Regions from separate parts of the Pseudomonas phoenicis genome, predicted to be linked through region 1. Evidence: predicted binding sites of a transcription regulator. Region 1 holds the regulator's gene; each other region holds the start of a gene.
The links. The regulator LexA, encoded in region 1, represses DNA repair genes until DNA is damaged. The targets are predictions, from matches to a motif close to CTGTNTNNNNANACAG.
Positions count from the first base shown of each region.

Region 2: recA (recombinase RecA) is a predicted target of LexA. The motif match lies at 4,464-4,479, and genes of this name have one in related genera.
Region 3: recN (DNA repair protein RecN) is a predicted target of LexA. The motif match lies at 3,984-3,999, and genes of this name have one in related genera.

Region 1 is NZ_CP154852.1:4,699,715-4,705,963, reverse strand. Features, by position in the region: gene topA (type I DNA topoisomerase) at 1-2,156, shown strand, start outside; gene AA0Z93_RS21350 (DUF6586 family protein) at 2,349-2,870, shown strand; gene AA0Z93_RS21345 (hypothetical protein) at 2,921-3,154, shown strand; gene sulA (SOS-induced cell division inhibitor SulA) at 3,215-3,691, opposite strand; gene lexA (transcriptional repressor LexA) at 3,705-4,313, opposite strand; gene AA0Z93_RS21330 (TetR/AcrR family transcriptional regulator) at 4,561-5,274, shown strand; gene nagZ (beta-N-acetylhexosaminidase) at 5,318-6,249, shown strand, end outside.
Region 2 is NZ_CP154852.1:577,522-583,770, reverse strand. Features, by position in the region: gene rpoS (RNA polymerase sigma factor RpoS) at 1-247, shown strand, start outside; gene fdxA (ferredoxin FdxA) at 718-1,041, opposite strand; gene mutS (DNA mismatch repair protein MutS) at 1,181-3,751, opposite strand; gene AA0Z93_RS02845 (CinA family protein) at 3,937-4,419, shown strand; gene recA (recombinase RecA) at 4,520-5,599, shown strand; gene recX (recombination regulator RecX) at 5,608-6,075, shown strand; gene AA0Z93_RS02830 (LOG family protein) at 6,117-6,249, opposite strand, start outside.
Region 3 is NZ_CP154852.1:828,117-834,365, forward strand. Features, by position in the region: gene dnaJ (molecular chaperone DnaJ) at 1-1,038, opposite strand, end outside; gene dnaK (molecular chaperone DnaK) at 1,251-3,173, opposite strand; gene grpE (nucleotide exchange factor GrpE) at 3,275-3,829, opposite strand; gene recN (DNA repair protein RecN) at 4,025-5,698, shown strand; gene fur (ferric iron uptake transcriptional regulator) at 5,938-6,249, opposite strand, start outside.

The DNA of each region.
Region 1 (6,249 bases):
CCATTCAGGAAGCGTTTTCGCAGCCGGGCGAGCTGGATATCGCACGGGTCAACGCCCAGCAGGCGCGGCGCTTCCTCGATCGCGTGGTCGGCTACATGGTCTCGCCACTGCTGTGGGCCAAGATCGCCCGTGGCTTGTCGGCGGGCCGTGTGCAGTCGGTGGCGGTCAAGCTGGTGGTGGAGCGCGAACGTGAGATCCGCGCCTTCAACCCCGAAGAGTACTGGGAGATCCATGCCGACCTGAGCAGCGCCAAGAACGCCAACGTGCGTTTCGAGGTCGCGCGCCAGAACGGCGAGGCGTTCAAGCCGCTGAACCAGGCCCAGGCCATGGCGGCACTCGAGCAGCTCAAGGCGTCCAGCTATAGCGTCAGCAAGCGTGAAGACCGGCCGACCAGCAGCAAGCCTTCGGCGCCGTTCATTACCTCCACCCTGCAGCAGGCGGCGAGCAATCGCCTCGGCTATGGCGTGAAGAAGACCATGATGATGGCGCAGCGCTTGTACGAGGCGGGCTACATCACCTATATGCGTACCGACTCGACCAACCTGTCCACAGACGCGGTCGAGATGGCACGCAGCTACATCGAGCACGAATTCGGCAAGCAATACCTGCCCGAATCGCCGGTGGTGTACGGCAGCAAGCAAGGCGCGCAAGAGGCGCACGAAGCCATCCGGCCTTCGGACGTCAATACGCACCCCAGCAAGCTCAGTGGCATGGAGCGCGACGCCGAGCGTCTGTACGAGCTGATCTGGCGTCAGTTCCTGGCCTGCCAGATGCCACCTGCCCAGTACCTGTCCACCAGCATCACGGCAGTGGCCGGCAACTTCGAGCTGCGGGCCAAAGGCCGGATTCTCAAATTCGACGGTTACACCCGCGTGTTGCCGCAACAGAGCAAGCCGGGCGAAGACGACGTGCTGCCGGAAATGGCTCAGGGCGAAGCGTTGCAGCTGGTCGAACTCGATCCGAGCCAGCACTTCACCAAGCCGCCGGCACGCTTCACCGAAGCCAGCCTGGTCAAGGAAATGGAAAAACGCGGTATCGGTCGCCCATCGACCTACGCCGCCATCATTTCCACCATTCAGGACCGCGGTTACGTGACCCTGCACAACCGTCGCTTCTATTCGGAAAAGATGGGCGACATCGTCACCGAGCGGCTCTCGGAGAGCTTCTCCAACCTCATGGACTACGGCTTCACCGCCGGCATGGAAGAGCACCTGGACGACGTCGCCCAGGGCGGACGCGACTGGAAGAACGTGCTCGACGAGTTCTACGGCGATTTCAGCAAGAAACTGCTGACCGCCGAAGCGGCCGAGAACGGCATGCGTGCCAACCAGCCGACCATGACCAACATTCCCTGCAAGGAATGTGGCCGACCGATGATGATCCGTACGGCGTCCACCGGCGTGTTCCTCGGCTGCTCGGGTTATACCCTGCCGCCCAAAGAGCGTTGCAAGGCCACGGTCAACCTGGTTCCGGGCGACGAAATCGCGGCCGACGACGAAGGTGAATCGGAATCGCGCGTACTGCGTGGCAAGCACCGCTGCCCGATCTGCGCAACGGCCATGGATGCCTACCTGCTGGACGAGAAGCACAAGCTGCACATCTGTGGCAACAATCCGGATTGCCCGGGCTACGAGATCGAAGAGGGCAGCTACCGCATCAAGGGCTACGAAGGTCCGAGCCTGGAGTGCGACAAGTGTGGCAGCGAAATGCAGCTCAAGACCGGTCGCTTCGGTAAGTTCTTCGGCTGTACCAACCCAGCCTGCAAGAACACCCGCAAACTGCTGAGGAATGGTGAAGCCGCGCCGCCGAAGATGGACAAGGTGGAAATGCCCGAACTCAAGTGCGAGAAGGTCGACGACACTTATGTGCTGCGCGACGGTGCCTCGGGCTTGTTCCTGGCCGCCAGCCAGTTCCCCAAGAACCGTGAAACCCGCGCGCCACTGGTCAAGGAGATCGTGCCGCATAAAGCCGAGATCGATCCCAAGTACCACTTCCTGTGCGAAGCGCCGCAGCAGGATCCGGAAGGTCGTCCAACCGTGATTCGCTACAGCCGCAAGACCAAGGAGCAGTACGTGCAGACCGAAGTGGAAGGCAAGCCGACTGGCTGGAAGGCGTTCTACGACGGCTCGGCCTGGAAGGTCGAAGACAAGCGTTGAGGGTGGCGCACCGCAAGGTGGCGCTCTGCAAGGTGGCGCTCTGCAAGGAGGCACTCGGCATGAGGCGCTGATTCAAGTGGGAACGACGGGGCAAGACGGGTGACCGACTTGCCCCCGCCGCATTTGGCTTGCGCTAAAGGCAACCTGCCGTTACAACAGCGGTTCGCCCCACTTTCGAGGACGCCTCGCGCCATGGCTCAGGAACTGTATACCCGCACCAATCAGAAGCTGTTTTTCGCAGGACTGGCCCTGGAGTCAATGAAGAACGCCCAGGAAAGCCGGGCCATGAACGCCCAGGGTTTGCTCCAGGCCGAGCGCGAGGCGGCGCTGTTCCACCTGTACGGCGGTTTGTTGGGTCTGTGCCATGAGATCGCCGGGTTCTACCGACTCCCGCAGGCCAACGCCACCCAGGCTGAAGCGTTGCTCAACCAGGACATACTGCGCGAAGTCGCGATTCCGGAGATGGCGGAGCTGTTGGAGCTGGCAGGCAATCCGCAGAGCTGGTTGGCGCAGCTGCTCAAAGCCCATGCCGACCTGTTTCGGCCGCCGGTGGCGAAAAAGGCGCCCAAGACCGATGTCACCCAGCCACTGATCCAGGCTGTGAACTTGGACGCGCCCGAAACGCCGGCGCTTGGCTATGAAGAGTTGCAAAGCTGGCGCGCCCATCTGAAAGACGTGGCCAGACGTTTCCGTGACGCGCTGAGTGAGTGCTGATCCACGAAGTGGCTGTTACAATGATGGCCTTTCGTGGAGAACAATCCTTTATGTCAACGTCGTTTCTGGAAATTGTCGAGTTGCCTGATGGTCGCATCGAGCTGCGCCGCGCAGAGGATGAAGGGTCATTGGTGACCTTGAATTTCTCGGAGGATGCCAAGGTATTTCTGCAAGGACAGCATGTCGAAGTGGCCAAGGCCATGCTTAGCGTAGGGGTGCAAATGGCGGGGCGGTTGGCCGAAGGCGAACTGGAGCGTGACGAAGGGCCGCGCGTGTTGCACTGACTCAGACGGACTACCCCTAGCTCGCCTTCGAAGGCGAGCGTTGCAGGCAAAGCCTGAACATCAGCCGATGCGGATGTTCAGGCTTTGTGCATTACCGGCGCTGGCGGCGCGGATCAACAGATGCCGAGCGCTGGCGTTGAGGCTACCCAACCAACTGACCACGGTGTGGCTGCGCTTGAGGCGCAGCGCTTCGCCGGCCAGGTGCAGTGCGCTCTGCGTACCGCGGGGATGCAGTAGCAGGATGCGCTCACGGTTCAAACCTGCGTCTCGCAGCCAGGCCTGGGTCAGGCTGGCGGGCGGGGCGATCAGGGTGAGCCAGCGGGTGTCGTCTTTTTCGCTCAACTCTCGCAGGACGGGCGCCAGCAGGCTGTGACAATGGCCAGACGCACCCCGCAGGCTCAGCTCGCTGAACAGTTCGGGCCGGCAGTAGTCTGCTGACGGTTCACGGGCCTTCAGACCAGGCAGCACGGGTTGGGCCAGAAAAGCCTCAAACAGTGACAACTGAATATGCTCGGATGCGTGGGTGGACGTATGCATGGCGCCTCCTGGGTCAGCGGCGAATGACGCCGACGCTCAAACCTTCGATGACCAGTTCCTGATCCTTGAGATCGACTTCGATCGGCGCGAACTCGGGGTTCTCGGCGATCAGCCAGACTTTGCTGCCTTCGCGTTTGAAGCGCTTGACCGTAACTTCGTCACCGATGCGCGCGACCACGATCTGGCCATTGCGGGCCTCGCGGCAGGTGTGCACGGCCAGCAGGTCACCGTCGAAGATGCCGACGTCTTTCATGCTGGTGCCATGCACGCGCAGCAGGTAATCGGCGCGAGGATTGAAGAAGTCCGGGTTGATGTTGCACGATTGCTCGATGTGCTGTTCGGCGAGAATCGGCGCCCCTGCAGCGACCCGTCCGACGATGGGCAGGGTGGCGCTCTCGGGCTTGGCTTCAAGGCCCGGGATGCGAATGCCGCGCGAAGCGCCTGGTGTCATCTCGATGGCGCCTTTGCGGGCGAGGGCCTTGAGGTGTTCTTCGGCGGCATTGGGTGATTTGAAGCCCAGTTCCTGGGCGATTTCCGCGCGGGTGGGCGGGAAACCGTTGTCTTCCAAGCAGCGCTTGATGAAGGCGAGGATTTCGGCTTGGCGTGGCGTCAGTTTCAACATGGCATGCGCTCTGTTTTTTTATCCAGTGACTGGGATTATATACAGTAGTAGTCCCGCTGCAAGCTTTCCATGCGAACGCCCTCGCTCGTCGGTCTCGGCGTTCGCGTCGCAGGCCAGCGAGGATGCGGGTTGTGGCAATGATCGAGACGCCGCTGTCGAAATGCGACCGGCAGGTCACACGATCTTGACAGCGGCGGGCCTGAAACGTATGTTTCAAACAACTGTTTGTCTGGCGAATAGGTAAGTCATGGCCCAATCCGAAACCGTTGAACGCATTCTCGACGCTGCCGAGCAGCTGTTCGCGGAACGAGGCTTCGCCGAGACCTCGCTGCGTCTGATCACCAGCAAGGCCGGGGTCAACCTGGCGGCGGTAAATTACCACTTCGGTTCGAAGAAAGCCCTGATCCAGGCGGTTTTCTCGCGCTTTCTCGGCCCGTTCTGCGCCAGCCTGGAACGTGAACTGGAGCGCCGCCAGGCCCAGCCCGAGCTCAAACCGAGCCTCGAAGAGCTCCTGGAAATGCTGGTCGACCAGGCGTTGGCCGTGCAGCCGCGCAGCAATAATGACCTGTCCATCTTCATGCGCCTGTTGGGCCTGGCCTTCAGCGAAAGCCAGGGGCACCTGCGCCGCTACCTCGAAGACATGTACGGCAAGGTCTTCCGCCGCTACATGTTGCTGGTCAACGAAGCCGCGCCGCGCATTCCGCCGCTGGAGCTGTTCTGGCGCGTGCACTTCATGCTCGGCGCGGCGGCCTTCAGCATGTCGGGCATCAAGGCTCTGCGCGCCATCGCGGAGAACGACTTCGGCCTCAACACCTCGATCGAGCAGGTCATGCGCCTGATGGTGCCGTTCCTCGCGGCCGGCATGCGCGCCGACAGTGGTGTCACCGATCCGCAAATGGCCGACGCCCAACTGCGTCCACGCAGCAAACCCTCCGTCCAGGGCGTCCCGGCCAAAGCCTGAGGCTGCCCTCCCCGTATCCGAAGGATTTCCTATGACTGCCTGCCTGCAAGGCTCCCTGATGGTGGATATCGCCGGCACCTGGCTGACCGCCGAAGACCGTGCGCTGCTGCGCCAGCCGCAAGTCGCCGGCCTGATCCTGTTCGCCCGCAACATCGAAAGCCCGCGCCAGGTGCGCGAGCTGTGTGCCTCCATCCGCGCCATCCGCCCGGACCTGATTCTGGCCGTCGATCAAGAGGGCGGTCGCGTCCAGCGCCTGCGTGAGGGCTTCGTCCGCTTGCCGGCCATGCGCGCACTGGCCGACAACGCCAATGCCGAAGGGCTGGCCGAGCACTGCGGTTGGGTGATGGCCAGCGAGGTGCTCGCCGTGGGCCTGGACCTGAGTTTCGCCCCGGTCCTGGACCTCGACCATCAGCGCAGCGCGGTGGTCGGTAGCCGCGCCTTCGAAGGCGATCCGCAGCGGGCCACGCAACTGGCCGGCGCCTTCATCCGCGGCATGAACGCCGCCGGTATGGCGGCCTGTGGCAAACATTTCCCAGGGCACGGTTGGGCCGAGGCCGACTCGCACGTGGCGATCCCCACCGACGAGCGCAGTCTGGACGAGCTGCGCCAAGCCGACCTGCTGCCGTTCCGCAGCTTGAGCAAACGACTGGCTGCCGTGATGCCGGCCCACGTCATCTATCCCCAGGTCGATAACCAGCCCGCGGGCTTTTCGCGCCGCTGGCTGCAAGACATCCTGCGCGGTGAACTGGGCTTCGACGGCGTGATCTTCAGCGACGACCTGTCGATGGCCGGGGCCCATGTGGTGGGCGATGCCGCCAATCGTATCGAAGCCGCGTTGAGCGCCGGCTGCGACATGGGGCTGGTGTGCAACGATCGCGCAGCCGCCGAACTGGCTCTGAGCGCCGCGCAACGCATGAAGGTCAGCCCTTCGCCGCGCATCGCCAGCATGCGCGGGCGTGGCTTTGCGCGGACCGA
Region 2 (6,249 bases), 760 kb from region 1:
TCTGCTGCAGGACGACGACCTGTCGCGCAGCATCGACCAATGGCTGGGTGAGCTGACCGAGAAGCAGCGTGAGGTGGTGATCCGCCGTTTCGGCCTGCGCGGCCACGAAAGCAGCACGTTGGAAGATGTCGGTCTGGAGATTGGCCTCACCCGCGAGCGGGTACGGCAGATCCAGGTCGAAGGGCTCAAGCGCCTGCGCGAGATTCTCGAGAAAAACGGTCTTTCCAGCGAGTCGCTATTTCAGTGACAGCCCTTGGAATGCCCCAAGCCCCGACGCCTCCGGGGCTTTTTTTCGCCCAGAAAATAGATGGCGAATGCCATTGGTGCGTCACGGCATGTAAGTGTTTTCGCACTCAAGCTGTAGGTAAACGCTGTAGGAAAGAGTAATTACTTATCTAATGAGAGTGTTGGGTTTTCCTAAGTATATGAATTTATTGGTTTTTATAGAGTTGTGGAATTGTTTCGGCTGTAGCTTCTTGTAAGCCGAGGCCGTTGTTCTCTCTCCGGGAAACGGTACTATTCAACTGTGCCGACGGACAGGTACAGGCCCTCAAGGACGAAGGCCAAGGACATCGCAGGACGCGATTCATCAGGATGATGTGCAGGAGAGCAGGGACAAATGGAGAAAATGTGGGCGGGTCAAACCGCCCCTTTTTTTGTCCGCTGCAAACTGGAAAAGGCCCATATAGGGCCTTTTCCGTATGCGCAGGAAAAAGTCTAGCGCTGCAAGTCGGCGAGCTTGCCGGGTTTACCATCGAACTCGGCAGCGTCCGGCAGTGCGTCTTTCTTCTCGGTGATGTTCGGCCAGATTTCCGCGAGTTCCGCGTTCAGCTCGATGAAGTTTTCCATGCCGGTTGGAATCTCGTCTTCCGAGAAAATGGCCTGGGCCGGGCATTCGGGCTCGCACAGGGCGCAATCGATGCACTCGTCGGGATGAATGACCAGGAAGTTCGGGCCTTCGTAGAAGCAGTCCACCGGACAGACTTCGACGCAGTCGGTGTACTTGCACTTGATGCAGTTGTCGGTGACGACGAAGGTCATTTCTAATTCTCTCCTCAGGCGACGGCAGCATGCCCATCCTTCCAGGGCAGCACGGCTTACGAACAGGGCTGCAGGCCAGGCTAATAACCTGCAGCACTCGCAAACCGCGGCGGATTCTACCAGCTTGCGCGTCGTGGCGTTATAACAGGTTTTTTAGTTGATATAGCATTTCGATAGCTTGGCGCGGCGTCGTGTTGTCCAGGTCCAGCTTGCCCAGCTTCTCGATGGCCGGGTGCGGCAAGCTTGCGAACAGATCGCTCTGGTGCGGGGCTTGTGGCTGGGTGGGCGACGACGCAGCCAGGGGTTGTTGCGGCAGGCTGTTGGTTTCCAGCCTGCCGAGGTGTTCCCGTGCGCGCAGAATGACCGGCGAGGGTACGCCTGCCAACTGCGCCACGGCCAGGCCATAGCTCTGACTGGCGGGTCCTGGCAATACGTGGTGCAGGAAGACGATCCGATCGTTGTGTTCGGTGGCGTTGAGGTGGACGTTGGCGACCAGCGGCTCGCTGTCGGGCAGTACCGTCAGCTCGAAATAGTGGGTGGCGAACAGCGTGTAGGCGCGCAGTTGCGCCAAGCGCTCGGCCGCGGCCCAGGCCAGCGACAGACCGTCGAACGTGCTGGTGCCGCGGCCTACTTCGTCCATCAGCACCAGGCTGCGGTCGGTGGCGTTGTGCAGGATGTTGGCCGTTTCGCTCATCTCCACCATGAAGGTCGAGCGGCCGCCGGCCAGATCGTCGCTGGAACCGATCCGGGTGAAGATCCGGTCGACCGGCGACAGCTCGCAACTTACGGCGGGTACGAAGCTGCCGATGTGTGCCATCAGTACGATCAACGCCGTTTGCCGCATGTAGGTCGACTTACCGCCCATGTTGGGGCCGGTGATGATGAGCATGCGCGTGTCGTCGTCCAGCGCCAGGTCGTTGGCCACGAAAGGTGTGGTCAGTACTTGCTCGACCACCGGATGGCGTCCCTGGGCGATGCGCAGGCAGGGCGTCTCGACGAAGCTTGGGCAGTTCAAGTCGAGGGTCAGGGCACGCTCGGCCAGGTTGCTCAGTACGTCGACTTCGGCCAGGGCGGCGGCGCTGTCCTGCAGCGGCGCCAGGTGCTCGATGAGGGTTTCGAGCAGCGCGTCGTAAAGCAGTTTTTCCCGGGCCAGGGCGCGGCTCTTGGCCGACAGTGCCTTGTCTTCGAATGCTTTGAGCTCGGGCGTGATGAAGCGCTCCGCGCCTTTGAGGGTCTGGCGCCGGATGTAATCGCCGGGCGCCTGTTCGGCCTGCTTGCTCGGCAATTCGATGAAGTAACCGTGTACCCGGTTGTAGCCTACCTTGAGGTTGGCAAGCCCGGTGCGGGCCTTTTCCCGGGCTTCGAGGTCGATGAGGAATTGGCCGGCGTTTTCGCTGATGGCCAGCAGTTCGTCGAGTTCGGCGTCGTAACCGGTCTTCAACACCCCGCCGTCGCGGATCACTGCGGGCGGTGTGTCGATGATGGCCCGCTCCAGCAGGCTGGCCAGTTCCGGGTAGGTGCCGGCGATGGCGGCCAGGCGCGCCAGGTGCGGCGCTTCGAGTTCCGACAGGGCGTTCTGCAGTTCCGGCAGGGCGCCCAGGGCGTCGCGCAGACGTGCCAGGTCACGGGGGCGGGCGTTGCGCAGACCGATGCGTGCCAGAATCCGTTCGATGTCGCCGATGTCCTTGAGCTGCGGTTGCAGCTTTTCGAAGCGGAAACCGTCGAGCAGGCAACGAATCGAGTCCTGACGGGCCTTGAGCACTTTCAGGTCGCGCAGCGGCCGGTTCAGCCAGCGTGCCAGCAGGCGGCTGGCCATGGCGGTCTGGCAACGGTCGATGACCGATTGCAAGGTGTTGTCGCGTCCGCCGGCCAGGTTGACGTCCAGCTCCAGGTTGCGACGGCTGGCGCCATCGAGGATCACCGTGTCGTCCAGACGCTCATGGCGCAGGCTGCGCAGGTGCGGCAGGGCGGTGCGCTGGGTTTCCTTGGCGTAGGTCAGCAGGCAGCCGGCGGCGCCGATGGCCAGGGTCAGCTTGTCGCAGCCAAAGCCCTTGAGGTCTTTGGTCGCGAACTGCTGGCACAGGCTCTTGCGCGCAGAATCCCGGTCGAAGTCCCAGGGCGCGCGGCGGCGCGCGCCGCGGCGCTTTTCGGCGGGCAGGCCGGCCGGCCAATCGTCCGGGAACAGCAGCTCGACGGGGTTGATGCGCTCCAGTTCGGCAAGCAGGTTTTCCCAGCCCTTGATCTCCTGGACCATGAAATTGCCGCTGGTGATGTCGAGCACCGCCAGGCCGAACAGGCGTTCGTCGCCCAGCAGGGCGGCGATCAGGTTGTCGCGGCGCTCGTCGAGCAGCGCTTCGTCGCTCACCGTGCCGGGCGTGATGATACGGACCACTTGCCGATCGACCGGGCCCTTGCTGGTGGCCGGGTCGCCGATCTGTTCGCAGATCACCACCGATTCGCCGAGCTTGACCAGCTTGGCCAGATAGCCTTCGGCGGCGTGGAACGGGATACCGCACATGGGAATCGACTGCCCCGCCGACTGGCCGCGCGCAGTCAGGGTGATGTCCAGTAGCTTGGCCGCTTTCTTCGCGTCTTCGTAGAAGATTTCGTAGAAATCGCCCATGCGGTAGAACATCAACTGGTCCGGATGCTGATTTTTCAGCTTCCAGTACTGTTGCATCATCGGGGTGTGTGCGGCGAGGTCGGACATTACTGGGCCTTACAGCGGTGATTCGATGGGCGATTTTGAAAAGCGCGAATGTTACAGGCTTTTCGGTCAAGTTGCAGGAACCGCCACGCGATCGTCGAAGACCCAAGGTGCAACCAAGCGTGTCCCGCGATTGTCTGTTGTGCGGAGAGTGCTAGGGTAATCCGACCCCTCCAAGGAACCTGATCATGGACCCACTCACCCGGCTGGGCGAGCGCCTCGGCGAACATTTGCAACGGCTTGGGGCGCAGGTCGCCACGGCCGAGTCCTGCACCGGCGGCGGCATCGCCGAAGTGATTACCCGCGTCGCAGGCAGCTCGGCCTGGTTCGAGGCCGGCTTCGTCACCTATTCAAATACGCAGAAAACCCGGCAATTGAACGTACCGGCGGCATTGTTCGAGCAGGTAGGAGCAGTCAGCCAGGCCGTCGTCGAAGCCATGGCGCGCGGCGCCCAGTCTGCCAGCGGCGCGCGTTTCGCGGTGGCGGTGAGCGGCGTGGCCGGGCCTGGTGGCGGTTCGGCCGAAAAGCCCGTAGGCACAGTTTGGCTGGCCTGGGCCGATGGCGCGCACGTGCGCAGCGAACGCCATCTGTTCGTGGGCGATCGCGAGGCGGTGCGCCGGCAAACGGTGCAGCGGGCTCTGGAGGGTTTGTTACAGCTTGACGTTGAGTAAATCGAACACAGGGGTTTGCGGAAACGCTTCCCTGTGGAATAATACTGGCTACTTATACAGTACACGGCCGTCAGGGCCAGTCGATCACGTGAGGATATCAATGGACGACAATAAGAAGCGCGCCTTGGCTGCGGCCCTGGGGCAAATCGAGCGGCAATTCGGTAAAGGCGCCGTGATGCGCATGGGCGACCATGAACGTCAACGCATTCCGGCCATCTCCACCGGCTCCCTGGGCCTGGACATCGCACTCGGCATCGGCGGTCTGCCGAAGGGCCGTATCGTCGAGATCTACGGCCCGGAATCTTCGGGTAAGACCACCCTTACGCTGTCGGTCATCGCCGAAGCGCAGAAGGCCGGTGCCACCTGCGCCTTCGTCGACGCCGAGCACGCCCTCGACCCGGAGTACGCCGGCAAGCTGGGCGTCAACGTCGACGACCTGCTGGTGTCGCAGCCCGATACCGGTGAGCAGGCTCTGGAAATCACCGACATGCTGGTGCGCTCCAACGCCGTCGACGTCATCATCGTTGACTCCGTAGCAGCGCTGGTGCCCAAGGCCGAGATCGAAGGCGAAATGGGCGACATGCACGTCGGCCTGCAGGCGCGACTGATGTCCCAGGCATTGCGCAAGATCACCGGCAACATCAAGAACGCCAACTGCCTGGTGATCTTCATCAACCAGATCCGTATGAAGATCGGTGTGATGTTCGGTAGCCCTGAAACCACCACCGGCGGTAACGCGCTGAAGTTCTACGCCTCCGTACGTCTGGACATCCGCCGCACGGGCGCCGTGAAAGAGGGCGACGAAGTCGTGGGCAGCGAAACCCGCGTCAAGATCGTCAAGAACAAGGTGTCGCCACCGTTCCGTCAGGCTGAATTCCAGATCCTGTATGGCAAGGGTATCTACCGCAACGGCGAAATCATCGACCTGGGCGTTGCCCATGGCTTCGTCGAGAAGTCCGGTGCCTGGTACAGCTACCAAGGCAACAAGATCGGTCAGGGCAAGGCCAACTCGGCCAAGTACCTGGCAGAAAACCCAGCGGTGGGTGCAGAGATCGAGAAGCTGATTCGCGACAAGCTGCTCAACCTCGATGCCGCCGCTGCAGCTGCAGCCGCAGCGAAGGCCGATGCCAGCGCGAAAGCCGGTGACGTCGCTGACGTCGACGCCGAAGCCGACGTCTGATCTGCGCTATGTCCGTCGTACTTGACACCCCCGTCGCCGTACGGCGGACCGCCATGGACCTGCTCGCACGCCGCGAGCATGGACGTGTGGAGCTGACGCGAAAGCTGCGTCAGCGGGGCGCCTCCGATGAGTTGATCGAGCCTGCGCTCGATCGGCTCGCGGAGGAAGGCCTGCTCAGCGAAGCGCGTTATCTGGAAAGCTTCATTCGTTACCGTTCCAACTCGGGTTACGGCCCGGCGCGGATACGTGAGGAGTTGGGGCAACGTGGCCTCGATCGCGGCGACATCGACCAGGCACTGCGCGAAAGCGGAGTCGATTGGGCCGAGAGGCTGCGAGACGTCTGGCAACGCAAGTTCGATGGGCTTCGTCCCGAAGATCCGCATACGCGCGCTCGGCAGACGCGCTTTCTCGCCTACCGCGGTTTCTCCATGGAGATGATCGGCCGCTTGCTCAGCGGCCGTGATCTCGACGACTGAATCTCGATCGACGTCAAATCCCCCTTCTTCTTTCGTCAGCCTCAGGCTTCGGCCGACTGCGCCCAGTTTTCTTCACGGTTGATGAAATCGATCAGCGCGCGAAGGCGCCCCTGATCGCGGCCGGGAAAGGCGAACGTCAGCCGCGTCAAGTGAGCATAGTCTGCGCTTTCATGG
Region 3 (6,249 bases), 1.0 Mb from region 1:
GCGCAGCTCTTCGAGCAGTTCGCGCTGGCGACGGCTCAGGTTGACCGGCGTTTCCACCGCGACCCGGCACAACAAGTCGCCCGCCCCGCCACCGCGCACCGGCGCGACACCCTTGCCACGCAGACGGAACTGCTTGCCGGTTTGCGTGCCTTCGGGAATGCGCAGCTTGACCCGACCGTCGAGGGTCGGCACTTCCAGCTCGCCACCCAAGGCCGCTTCGGTGTAGCTAATCGGCACTTCGCAGTACAGATGCTTGCCGTCACGCTGGAAGATCGCGTGCTCGCGCACGCTGATGACCACGTACAGGTCGCCGGTCGGCCCACCCTGGGCACCGGCTTCGCCTTCGCCGGACAAGCGAATGCGGTCACCGGTATCCACCCCTGGCGGCACCTTGACCGAAAGGGTCTTGTACTCTTCGACACGACCTTCGCCGTGGCAGGCGCCGCATGGGTCGGTGATGATCTTGCCTTGGCCATGGCAACGCGGGCAGGTCTGCTGCACCGAGAAGAAGCCCTGCTGCATGCGCACCTGGCCGATACCGCCACAGGTCGGGCACGTGGCCGGCGTGGAACCTTTCTTGGCCCCGGAGCCGTCGCACGGCGCGCAATTGACCAACGTCGGCACACGGATGTTGACCGACGTGCCGCGCACGGCTTCTTCCAGGTTCAATTCGAGGGTGTAGCGCAGGTCGCTGCCGCGCTGCGCGCCACCGCGCCCGCCGCGACCGCCGCCGCCACCGAAGAAATCGCTGAACACGTCACCGAAGATGTCGGAGAAGTTGGCACCGCCGAAGCCCGCACCACCGGCGCCCTGCTCGACACCGGCATGGCCGTACTGGTCGTAGGCGGCACGCTTGCTGGCGTCGGACAATACTTCATACGCCTCGTTGGCCTCTTTGAAAGAGTCCTCGGCGTCTTTGTCGCCCGGGTTGCGGTCGGGGTGGAATTTCATCGCCAGACGGCGGTAGGACTTCTTCAGGTCCGCTTCACTGGCGCCGCGCTCGACACCCAGGACCTCGTAATAATCACGCTTTGCCATAAGTCATTTGCACTCTTGGGGGCGTTTGGCACATTGCCGCGCAGAACCGCGCCAGGCCACAAGCAAGCACCCGCCGCACGCACTGAGCGCGCTGACAGATGCTGTAAAAATTCTCGTATTCCAGACACGCCAACGCGGGAGCAAGCCCCCGCGCGGCGACATCCTACCAGCTCACCGCCAAAGGCGGGTCGCTGGCCGACAACTCGCAGAACTTACTGCTTGTTGTTGTCTTTGACTTCTTCGAACTCGGCGTCGACCACGTCGTCGTGCTTGGCTTCCGGCTCGGCCTGCTGGGCGCCGCCTTGAGGCTGTTCGGCCTGTTCGGCGTACATTTTCTGCGCGACGGGCGCGGAGACCTTGGACAGCTCTTCGACCTTGGCGTCGATGGCGGCTTTGTCGTCGCCCTTTACGGCAGCTTCCAGCGCAACCACGGCCGCTTCGATGGCGGTCTTCTCGTCGGCGGTGACTTTGTCCCCCGCGTCGGCGACCATCTTGCGGGTCGAGTGGACCAGCGCGTCACCCTGGTTACGGGCAGCGGCCAGCTCTTCGAACTTGCGGTCTTCCTCGGCGTTGGCCTCGGCGTCACGCACCATGCGCTCGACTTCCTCGTCCGACAGACCGGAGTTGGCCTTGATCACGATCGACTGTGCCTTGCCAGTGGCCTTGTCTTTCGCGCCGACGTGCAGGATGCCGTTGGCGTCGATGTCGAAGGTCACTTCGATCTGCGGCACACCGCGTGGCGCTGGCGGAATGTCGGCCAGGTCGAACTTGCCCAGCGACTTGTTCTGCGCCGCTTGCTTACGCTCGCCTTGCAGAACGTGGATGGTCACGGCGCCCTGGTTGTCGTCGGCGGTGGAGAACACCTGCGACTTCTTGGTCGGGATGGTGGTGTTCTTCTCGATCAGCGCGGTCATCACGCCGCCCATGGTTTCGATACCCAGGGTCAGCGGGCTGACGTCGAGCAGCAGGACGTCTTTCACGTCACCGGCCAGTACGGCGCCTTGAATGGCAGCACCCATGGCGACGGCTTCGTCGGGGTTGACGTCCTTGCGGGCTTCTTTGCCGAAGAAATCGGCTACGGCCTTCTGCACCATCGGCATACGGGTCTGGCCACCGACCAGAATCACGTCGTCGATCTTGCTGGCGTCGATGCCGGCGTCTTTCAGTGCGATGCGGCAAGGCTCGATGGTGCGCTTGACCAGATCTTCGACCAGCGATTCGAGCTTGGCACGCGAGATCTTCACGTTCAGGTGCTTCGGACCGGTGGCGTCAGCGGTGATGTAGGGCAGGTTGACGTCGGTCGACTGGGCCGAAGACAGCTCGATCTTGGCTTTCTCTGCGGCTTCTTTCAGGCGCTGCAGAGCCAGAGGGTCGTTCTTCAGGTCCATGCCGGACTCTTTCTTGAACTCATCGACGAGGTAGTCGATCAGGCGCATGTCGAAGTCTTCGCCACCCAGGAAGGTGTCGCCGTTGGTGGCCAACACTTCGAACTGGTGCTCGCCATCGACTTCGGCGATCTCGATCACGGACACGTCGAAGGTACCGCCGCCCAGGTCATAGACGATCACGGTGTGGTCGCCCTTGGCCTTGTCCATGCCGTAGGCCAGGGCCGCAGCAGTCGGTTCGTTGATGATGCGCTTGACGTCCAGACCCGCGATGCGGCCGGCGTCCTTGGTGGCCTGACGCTGGCTGTCGTTGAAGTACGCAGGCACGGTGATGACCGCTTCGGTCACCGGTTCGCCGAGGTAGTCTTCGGCGGTTTTCTTCATCTTCTTCAGGACTTCGGCGCTGATCTGCGGCGGCGCCATTTCCTTGCCGGCCGCTTCGACCCAGGCGTCACCGTTGTTGGCCTTGACGATCTTGTACGGCACCAGCTTGATGTCTTTCTGCACTACGTCTTCTTCGAAGCGACGACCGATCAGACGCTTGACGGCGAACAGGGTGTTGTGTGGGTTGGTCACGGCCTGACGCTTGGCGGACTGGCCGACCAGGATTTCGCCGTCGTTGGCATAAGCGACGATCGACGGCGTGGTGCGCGCGCCTTCGACGTTTTCGATGACCTTGACGTTACCGTTTTCGAGGATGGAGACGCACGAGTTGGTGGTCCCCAGGTCGATACCGATGATCTTGCCCATGTGAATGCTCCCGAAACTTGAATGAAGTTACAGCGGCGGCTTAGGCCAACTGCGGAAATACTTGAGTGCTTGACACCTAGATGGGGACGCCCAAAAGGATTTCAAGCCTTTTCATCGATCGAAGGTTGCGGCGCGCTCGGCGCCTTGCTGACCACCACCATGGCGGGGCGCAGCAGACGGCCGTTGAGCAGGTAGCCCTTCTGGAACACGTTGACCACGCTGTTGGGCTCGACGTTGGCGCTTTCCTGCATGGCCATGGCCTGGTGGTGCTCGGCGTTGAACGGCTGGCCGTGCGGATCCACCGCTTCGAGGTGGTGGCGCTTGAGGGTGTCCTGGAACATCTTCAGGGTCAGCTCGACGCCTTCGCGGATCTGCTTGACGTGCTCGTCGTCGGCGTTGGAGTGGGCCAGGGCCAGCTCCAGGCTGTCGATCACCGGCAGCATGTCGCCAGCGAATTTTTCCACAGCGAATTTGTGGGCCTTTTCGACATCCTGATCGGCGCGGCGGCGCACGTTCTGCAGGTCGGCGGTGGCGCGCAGCGATTGATCCTGAGCGGCGGCCAGTTGCTCCTCGAGCGTCTGTACACGGGCAGCCAGGTCGGTTGCGCCGGTGTCTTCAGCGTTGAGGTCTTTTTCATCCAACTGTTCGTCAGCCATGGAATCTCTCCTGAGCAATAAAGGGTCGGCGAGCCAGGCTCGCGGGGTCTGACAAGCTATATGGGGCTGGAAAAACCAGCTTCAAGGGGCGCCGTGTTCGACAAGCCGCAAATCGCCCGGCATCACGAGGGCATTGTCAGCCTGCGCAGGAACACTGTATAAATAAACAGACCTGAACCTTTGGGAGCGGCCCCCATGCTGGTGCACCTGTCGATCCACAACTACGCCATCGTCGAACACCTCGACCTCGAGCTTGCCCGCGGCATGTCCGTGATCACTGGCGAGACCGGTGCCGGCAAATCCATCATGCTCGACGCCCTCGGCCTGGCCCTGGGCGACCGCACCGACAACGGCGTGGTGCGCCCCGGTGCCGACAAGGCGGACATCCTTGCCACCTTCGACCTGGTCGACATCCCCGAAGCCGCCGCCTGGCTGGCCGAGCGCGACCTGAACATCGACGGCCCGTGCATCATGCGCCGGGTGATCACCGCCGAAGGTCGCAGCCGCGGCTACATCAACGGCACGCCTTGCACGCTGGGCGACCTGAAAGCGCTGGGCGAACTGCTGATCGACATCCACAGCCAGCATGAACACCAGTCCCTGCTCAAGGCCGACACCCACCGCCGTCTGGTGGACGAGTACGCCGGCGCCGTCGACCTGGCGCGCCAGGTGCAACTGGCCTCGCAGCGCTGGAAGCAGACCCGCCTAGAGCTCGAACGCCTGTCCAATTCCGGCGACGAACAACGGGCCCGCCAGCAACTGCTCAGCTATCAGCTCGAAGAGCTCGACAATCTGGGGCTGGGCGAAAACGAACTCGAGCAGATCGAGCAGGAACACAAGAACCTGACCAACGCCGAGGCGCTGTTCGGCATCTGCCGGCAGGTCATCGACCAGTGCAGCGAGAATGACTCGGGCAACGTGCTCAGCGCCCTGACCGGCAGCCTCAACCGCCTGGGCGCGGTGGCCGACGCACCGAAGGCGCTGAACGAGTCCGTCAACCTGCTGGCCAGCGCGCAGATCCAGATCGAAGAAGCAGTCGGCGAACTCAATCGCTTCCTCGACAACTTCGACGCCGACCCTGCCCGCCTGCAAGCGCTCGAAGAACGCCTCGACACCATCTATACCCTGGCCCGCAAACACCGCGTGCACCCCACCGAGCTGCCGCAATTGCAGCAGCGCCTGCTACAGGAGCTCGAAGGCCTCAATGCCAGCGACGAATCCCTGGAGCAGTTGGGCGAGGAGCTGGCGGCCTACGCCAAACACTATAAAGAGAAGGCAGGCGCCTTGAGCGCGCTGCGCAATAAAGCCGCGGTCGAACTCGCCCAGGCGGTGGAACAGGAAATCCAGCGCCTGGGAATGCCCGGCGGGCGCTTCCAGATCATGTTGCAGCCGCTCGGCGGGCAGGAACTGTCGCCCTACGGCCTGGAGCAGATCGAACTGCTGGTCAGCGCCAACCCCGGCCAGCCGCTCAAGGCCCTGGCCAAGGTCGCCTCGGGCGGCGAACTGTCGCGCATCAGCCTGGCGATCCAGGTGATCACGGCGCAGACCTCACGCATCCCCACCTTGGTGTTCGACGAAGTCGACGTCGGCATCGGCGGCCCTACCGCAGAAATCGTCGGCCAGTTGCTGCGCCGGCTGGGCGATCGCGGCCAGGTGCTGACCGTGACCCACCTGCCGCAGGTCGCGGCGCAGGGCCATCACCACCTGTTCGTGCACAAGGTGCGCAACAGCGACACCACCCACACCGCCGTGTCCCATTTGGGCAAACGTGAGCGGGTCGAGGAAGTGGCGCGGATGCTCGGCGGCATCGACCTGACCAAGGAGTCCCTGGCCCATGCGCGCAAAATGGTCGTGACCAGCAAAAGCTGAAACCATTTTTCAACAGCCGCAAACGAACAAGGCGACCCGAGGGTTAATGCTTGTCAGTTAACCAATTGGGGCCGCTTTACGGCCCATCGCGGCTGAAGCCGCTCCCACAGAATTGGCGCAATCCTGTAGGAGCGGCTTCAGCCGCGATGGGCTGCAAAGCAGCCCCAATGAACACTATTTCGGGTTAACTGACAGGCATTAACCCGAGGGTCGCCTTGTTTCTTCAGTGCCGCAGTCCGTTACTTCTTCTTGCGCACATACAGGACCAGGTTATGGTCCACCAGCTCGAAGCCGTGTTCGGCCACGATCTCTTTCTGACGGCGTTCGATCTCGGCATCCATGAACTCGATCACTTCGCTGGTTTCCACGTTGACCATGTGGTCGTGGTGGCCGCCATCGGACAGCTCGAATACCGCATGACCGCCGTCGAAGTTGTGGCGAACCACCAGACCCGCTGCTTCGAACTGGGTCAGAACGCGATACACGGTGGCCAGACCGACATCCTCGCCAGCCTCCATCAGCGCCTTGTAGACGTCCTCGGCACTCATGTG